Regions from separate parts of the Mycobacterium botniense genome, predicted to be linked through region 1. Evidence: predicted binding sites of a transcription regulator. Region 1 holds the regulator's gene; each other region holds the start of a gene.

What was found. Region 1 encodes LexA, which represses DNA repair genes until DNA is damaged. Its sites were predicted from a motif close to CGAACANNTGTTCG; they were not measured.
Region 2: the regulator LexA is predicted to act here: its motif matches at 1,422-1,435, upstream of cofD (2-phospho-L-lactate transferase).
Region 3: the regulator LexA is predicted to act here: its motif matches at 1,263-1,276, upstream of ruvC (crossover junction endodeoxyribonuclease RuvC).

What each region holds. Positions count from the first base shown of each region.
Region 1 covers NZ_BLKW01000004.1:1,777,363-1,779,627, forward strand. Annotated here, with positions in the region: gene nrdR (transcriptional regulator NrdR) at 1-328, opposite strand, end outside; gene G6N08_RS18225 (LysM peptidoglycan-binding domain-containing protein) at 479-955, opposite strand; gene lexA (transcriptional repressor LexA) at 1,163-1,855, shown strand; gene G6N08_RS18235 (sunset domain-containing protein) at 1,859-2,265, opposite strand, start outside.
Region 2 covers NZ_BLKW01000002.1:216,246-218,510, reverse strand. Annotated here, with positions in the region: gene G6N08_RS01295 (coenzyme F420-0:L-glutamate ligase) at 1-200, opposite strand, end outside; gene cofD (2-phospho-L-lactate transferase) at 197-1,189, opposite strand; gene G6N08_RS01285 (WhiB family transcriptional regulator) at 1,515-1,874, shown strand; gene G6N08_RS01280 (metallopeptidase family protein) at 1,883-2,265, opposite strand, start outside.
Region 3 covers NZ_BLKW01000004.1:1,662,249-1,664,513, reverse strand. Annotated here, with positions in the region: gene G6N08_RS17615 (class I SAM-dependent methyltransferase) at 1-173, opposite strand, end outside; gene G6N08_RS17610 (hypothetical protein) at 366-917, opposite strand; gene ruvC (crossover junction endodeoxyribonuclease RuvC) at 1,294-1,848, shown strand; gene ruvA (Holliday junction branch migration protein RuvA) at 1,845-2,265, shown strand, end outside.

The sequences.
Region 1 (2,265 bases):
GGATCGCCAGGCCCACCTCGTGGCTGGGCACTTCCGGCGAACCGGTCGCGCGCACGGTGTCTTCGACCTGCTGGGCGAGCAGGTTGAGCGCGTCGTCATCGACCTGGCGGCCCTGGCACGCGCGGCGCACGCCGCGGATGACCTTCTCCCGGCTAAACGGCTCGGTGACACCGCTGCGCTTGACGACGGCCAGCACGGCGGTTTCCACAGTGGTGAACCGCCTCCCGCACTCCGGGCAGGACCTTCGACGCCGAATAGCCTGACCTTCATCGGTTTCCCGTGAGTCCACCACCCGGGAATCGGGATGGCGGCAGAACGGGCAGTGCATGGCCGCTCCTTCGCCGCGCTGATGGCCAGGTTTCTCAGACGACTTTGAGAGTACCTGGGCGCTCCCCGGTACCGCCAACACCGCCGCGGTCGGCCCACCTGCGCTGACCAGCGTTGGGCCGTCAGCTTTTTCGCGTGCCATCCGAACAGGTCAGCCGACCGGAGCGATCAGTGTCTGACCCGCGGTCAGCGTGGCGGCGTCCAGGCCGTTGAGTTCGCGGATGCGGTCGGCCACCTGGCCCGCCGGCGCGCCGGGAGCCACCCGGGCCGCCAGGTGATCCCACGTCTCCCCCGCCTCAACGCGCACCACGGCAAGCCGGTCAGGTATCCGGGCGGGCGTCCCTGCCACGGCGCCGCCCACCAGCCCACCGCGGTGGGCAACCAGCCCCAGCCAGAGTGTGATCAGCGCCGAGACCAGCGCGAGCGCCACCGTCGTCGCCGCCGTTACGGGGCGCCTGTGGTGCGCGGCAGTGGACCTGGCCACACCCGGACCCCGGTACCGCGGTGAGGGCCATGCCGGCCGTGCCGGCCCGGGCCGCCGCGAGCCGGGCGGGCGGCACCGCGCCTTAACCCGGGCCGGCCGCGCTGCACGGCGGTTGTTCAGCGGGCTCGCGTCGATCAGTGTCATCGGTGTTCGCCTCCTCACCGTGGTCATCGATCATGTGTTCGAAATATACTCGATACTCTGTTCGAATGTCGAACATCTGATCGAATGGTGTCAGACATGGCCGGACGATACCGCGGGCCACCGACACCACCGGGTGCGCGCTAGCCCCGCGACATGCATCGAACACGTGTTTGATTAATCGATGAAATGCGGCTACTCTCGCGTGGTATGAGCGATTCCAGCGACACCACCGACCCGGGTCGCCGTCCGCATGCTGCCGATTCGGTGCTCACCGCGCGGCAGCGCACCATCTTGGATGTCATCCGCGCCTCGGTGACCACCCGCGGCTATCCGCCCAGCATCCGGGAAATCGGCGACGCTGTTGGTCTGACCTCGACGTCGTCGGTGGCTCACCAACTGCGCACGCTGGAGCGCAAGGGCTATTTGCGCCGCGACCCGAACCGCCCCCGCGCTGTCGACGTCCGTGGAGCCGACGAGGCTGTCGCAGTGCCGGCCACTGAGGTCGCCGGCTCCGACGCCGTGCCGGAGCCCACGTTCGTCCCGGTTCTCGGACGGATCGCGGCCGGCGGCCCGATCCTCGCCGAAGAAGCCGTTGAAGACGTTTTCCCGCTGCCCAGGGCGCTGGTCGGTGACGGCGCGCTATTCCTGCTCAAAGTCGTCGGCGACTCCATGGTCGAGGCGGCGATCTGTGACGGCGACTGGGTCGTGGTCCGCCAGCAGAACGTCGCCGATAACGGCGATATCGTCGCAGCGATGATTGACGGGGAAGCCACCGTGAAAACGTTCAAACGCACCGGCAATCAGGTGTGGCTGATGCCGCATAACCCGGCGTTCGACCCCATCCCGGGAAACGAGGCCACGGTGCTGGGCAAGGTCGTCACGGTGATCCGTAAGCTCTAAGGCTCAACCCGCTTTGATGAATCCGTTGGCCCGCGCGACTTCTTCGCTGGCAAGCCAGATTTCGGCCAGCGTCTCCTCGTAGAGCTCACTTTCGGGTGTGTAATACAGACCGGAACTGGTATTGGCCTTGACCGGGTAGCCGTCGGGAGCCTGGTAGGGATCCTCCAGCGGCAGGTGGATCGCCAGCCGGGCAGGCGCAGCCGGGGTCCGCGGGCCGGCGTCTGCTGCGGTCTCCACCGCCGCGTGGCGCCCGCTGCGCACTTCGGTTGCCGTAGGCACCCGGGTCGGAGCCGTGTCCACCGCATCGGGATCCTCTCCCGCGGCGTCGAACCCGGCCGGCGCCCGGAGGGACTCCGAGGCAGTGGGCACAGCCCGGGCAGCGGACACCGGCCCACTGGCATCGGGTATCC
Region 2 (2,265 bases), on a different contig from region 1:
ACCAGCCGGCCCTCGCACTTCGACACCACCTTGCTGGTGACCACGACGACGTCGCCGTCACGCAGCCACGGCGCCGCAGCGGCCAGCGCAGCGCACAGATCATCGCCGGCCCGGAATTCCGGGAGGCCGGTGACGGGGAGAATCTCGATCGCCGAGCCGGTTCCATGCTCGGCTCTGGCCGGCGCTGGCGTGCGGGTCATCTCACCATGCCCGCGAGCTCGAGACCTGCGCTGACCATCTCGGCCGTCGCTTTCGGGTCGGTCATCAGCAGCGGTATCGAGCGCACAGCGACCCCGTCGATGTCAGCATGGTCAGTCTCATGAACCAACCAGCAATCCAGGATCCCGGTCGCGTTGCGTGCGCCGTAATACTGGCCGACGGCCTCAGCGGTGGACTGCACACCGATGACAGTAAGGCATTCATGAGCCATGCCGCGCAACGGCTTTCCGCTGACGATCGGTGAATAACCGATGATCGGGGCGGCAGCGGAGCGCAGGGCTGCCCGAATACCGGGAACGGCGAGGATGGCGCCGATGCTCACCACCGGATTCGACGGCGCCAACAAGATGAGGTCAGCGTCAGCGATGGCTTTCAACACTTCGGGTGCGGCGCTGGCCTTTTCGGCTCCGATGAAGGCGAAGCTGTGGGTCGGCACCCGGGCACGGTAACGCACCCACCATTCCTGGAAGTGAATCGCTCGCCGGTTGCCGTCGGCGGGGTCGGTGATGACCGCGTGCGTTTCGCACGGGTCGTCGCTGGTAGGCAACAATCGTGCGTCGGGTTGCCAGCGGTCGCATAGCGCGGCGGTGACCTGCGACAGCGGGTAGCCCGCGCGCAGCATCTGGGTACGCACCAGGTGGGTAGCCAGGTCGCGGTCGCCAAGCTGAAACCACTGCGGCTGCACGCCGTAGCGCCGGAGTTCCTCCATGGCGTGCCACGTTTCGTCGCGCTGGCCCCAGCCGCGTTGCGGGTCGACGCCGCCGCCCAGGGTGTACATACAGGTGTCCAGGTCGGGGCACACACGCAGCCCGTGAATCCAGGCGTCGTCGCCGATATTGACAACGGCGGTCAGTTCGTGATCACCGGCCTGGCGGCGTTGGGGAGCGAATTGCCCGAGGCCGAGGAGGCACTGCACGCCGAGCAGGAAGCGGGCACCGCCGACACCGCCGACCAGAACCGTGATCCTCACATCGCAGACAGTACGCCGGATGACGAGGTGGTCTGCGGGAGTGGAACGTTGGCGCCTGCGGCGAGGTCCGCGCCCCGACACGCCAAAACGCGAACTGCCGCGCACCACCAAAATTTGGTCACGAGATGGTATGAATTTGCATTCCAGCGCTTGACCGCGGCCAATTACGCGTGTGTAATCACATCAGTGTCATTCCCGGTGGCCAGCCGATTACGGTGTCGCAGCCGAGATTCGATCACTTGTTCGAAAATTGAGATGGCCGCACATCACACACACATCACAACAGCGCGCGACATTCACGACCAATCAGGTGAGGAGGCGGAGCATGTCCTATGAGCACCTTCGGGGCGTTGTGGGAGGCACACCGCACACCAATATCGGCGCGGCGAGGACAACTGCGGCATCCCGCCCTCATTTGAGTTTGGTTCCCGACGCGCCCGAAGTATTTCCGCGGGTGCCGGTCACGAGAGAGCAATGGCAAGACCGCGCATTGTGCGCGCAAACCGATCCCGAGGCATTCTTTCCCGAGAAGGGCGGCTCGACCCGCGAGGCCAAGAAAATCTGCCTGGGCTGCGAGGTCCGCAATGAGTGCCTGGAGTACGCGCTCGCGCACGACGAGCGCTTCGGCATTTGGGGCGGTCTCTCGGAGCGTGAGCGCCGCCGTCTCAAGCGCGGCATCATCTGAGTGTCTCGTTACTCGTCATCGATTGTCGGGTCGATGATCGAGGGATCGACGTCCAGATACGTGGCTACCTGAGCCACCAGAATGTCATGCAGCAAATCGGCCAGCTCGACCGTGTCCTTTGCGCGTCGCTCGATTGGCTTGCGGAACAGCACGATTCGTGCGCGGGTAGCGTGGCCGCGGACGTCGACACCGGCGGGGATCAACCGGGCCAGCGGGATCGGGCCGTCGGCGACGACCTCGGGCGGCCATTGCACGTTGTCCGGATCCTTGGGAAAGATGCGCGGAATCTCATCAACCGCCACGTCCAGCCCGGACACCCGGTCCTGCCATTGTCGTTCTATCGGTTCGTAGGCCTCCAGCACCGCCATGTCAAACCGCTCGGCCCGGCTGC
Region 3 (2,265 bases), 120 kb from region 1:
ATATCGAGATCGGGCCGATATTCGCGATCGGGCCACAAAATCCGGTGAGCGTGAACCGGGTCGAACCATTCCCAGTTGTGTGTGACCCACGTCCTCAGGTCATGAATAGGTTGCGGATACCGGTATCGCTCGTACTGGCGGGCTACCACATCGGCGCGTGGATCGCCGGCCATCTCAGCGCTGCTCACTTCAGCGTCGGCTCCTTTACAGTCGGCGGTTGATCAGTTCGTCAGTCGAGAGTATCCCCGGTGCTTCCACGGCTGATCATGGTGAGCGCCGTGCTGCCGCAGCGGGCGCGGTGGTGGATGTGGGTGGCCGCATCATCCGGTGGGCGGCCGACCTGACACAGCCGGGCTTAGCCGGTCTTAGCCGGGCGCCCCGGGCTGGCCGGGCGCCCCGGGCTGGCCGGGCTGGCCGGGCTGGCCGGGCGCCCCGCCGGGTCCCGGTGCGCCACCGGCTCCGCCGGGGCCGGGCTGCCCGCCGGCTCCGCCGTGCCCCCCTTGCCCGCCGGCTCCCCCGTGCCCGCCGGCTCCGCCGTGACCGCCGGGGCCGCCTTGCCCGCCTTGCCCGCCGGGGCCGCCGTGCCCGCCTTGCCCGCCGGGGCCGCCATGCCCGCCTTGCCCGCCTTGCCCGCCGGGGCCGCCGTCGTCGCCGGGGCCGCTGAGCGCGTGGCCGCTCCTGTCGATCCCACTGGCGGCGGGGCGAGGAGCGACGATCACCGGGACAGGGGCCGGGGCGCTGGCTGCGTTGCTGAGGACATCGATGATGCCCGCAGTGGCGGCGGGCGCGGTGGCCAGCGGGGTCATCGCCGCAGCCAGAAACGCACCGGCAGCTGTCCCGACAATGATCGGATGAGCATCGCGTGCCGTGCCGTGGCCCGGTCGACGATTCCGCTTGGTGCAGCGCATACGGCCCATCTGTCCGCCTTCCGGTCAGCCACCTGACTTGCCCTGAGTGTGCACCAACCTTAGCCTGCCGGGCTTGGCCGGCCGGTGGTGCTGTCGCTGGCGGCGCCGTGGAGTCACACCGATCACACGCGCCCCATGGCGAGATATACCGTGACGATTCCCAAGCGAGCCCGGATATGCGACTGATCCCGCTGCACGATCGCTACGACGATGGGCTGAAACGCTGCACCGTGGATACAGCGACTTCGCCGGTGAGGCGATACCGATATCGCATGTTTATCGTCGGCGACCGCCGGCGCGACGGATCTCACCGCGTGTCGTTCCGATGGCTGTCGGCTCGGCCCGATAGGGTATCGAACAGTCGTTCGGCAGCGGGAGTGATGCAGTGCGGGTGATGGGTGTTGATCCAGGCTTGACGCGCTGCGGATTGTCGGTGATCGACGGCAGCCGCGGGCGGCAGATCGTCGCACTGAATGTCGAGGTCGTACGCACCGCGGTCGACGTCCCGTTGCCGGGGCGGTTATTGGCGATCAGTGATGTTGTCGAGCAGTGGCTGGATACTTATCGCCCGGATGTGATGGCGATCGAGCGGGTGTTTTCCCAGCAGAATGTGTCGACGGTGATGGGTACCGCGCAGGTTGGGGGCGTGGTGGCGCTGGCGGCGGCCAAACGGGGTGTTGCGGTGCATTTTCACACCCCCAGCGAGGTGAAGGCGGCGGTTACCGGTAACGGTGGTGCGGGCAAGGCGCAGGTGACTGCGATGGTCACCAGAATCCTTGGGTTGCAAGCCAAGCCGACACCGGCGGATGCGGCTGACGCGTTGGCGTTGGCGATATGTCATTGCTGGCGCGCGCCGATGATCGCGCGGATGGCCGCCGCAGAAGCCCAGGCGGGCGGGCAGCGTCAGCGGGTCGGTGCGAAGGTCAAGGCGGCGCGGTGATCGCCTCGGTGCGCGGGCAGGTGCTGGAGGTGGCGCTGGATCATGTGGTGATCGAGTGCGCTGGGGTCGGTTACCAGGTAATGGCGACCCCGTCGACGCTGGCAAGGCTGCGGCGTGGGACTGAGGCTCGGTTGGTCACCGCGATGATTGTGCGCGAGGAGTCGATGACGCTGTACGGGTTCCTCGAGGCCGAGGCCCGCGATTTGTTTGTGATGTTGCTGGGGGTTTCGGGGGTGGGGCCCAAGATCGCGCTGGCGGCGTTGGCGGTTTATGACGCGACAGCACTGCGGCGGGTGCTGGCCGACGGCGATGTGGCGGCGCTGACGCGGGTGCCCGGGATCGGCCGCCGGGGCGCCGAGCGGCTGGTGTTGGAGTTGCGCGATAAGGCCGGTGCGGTGCCCGCAGCGCCGGTCAATG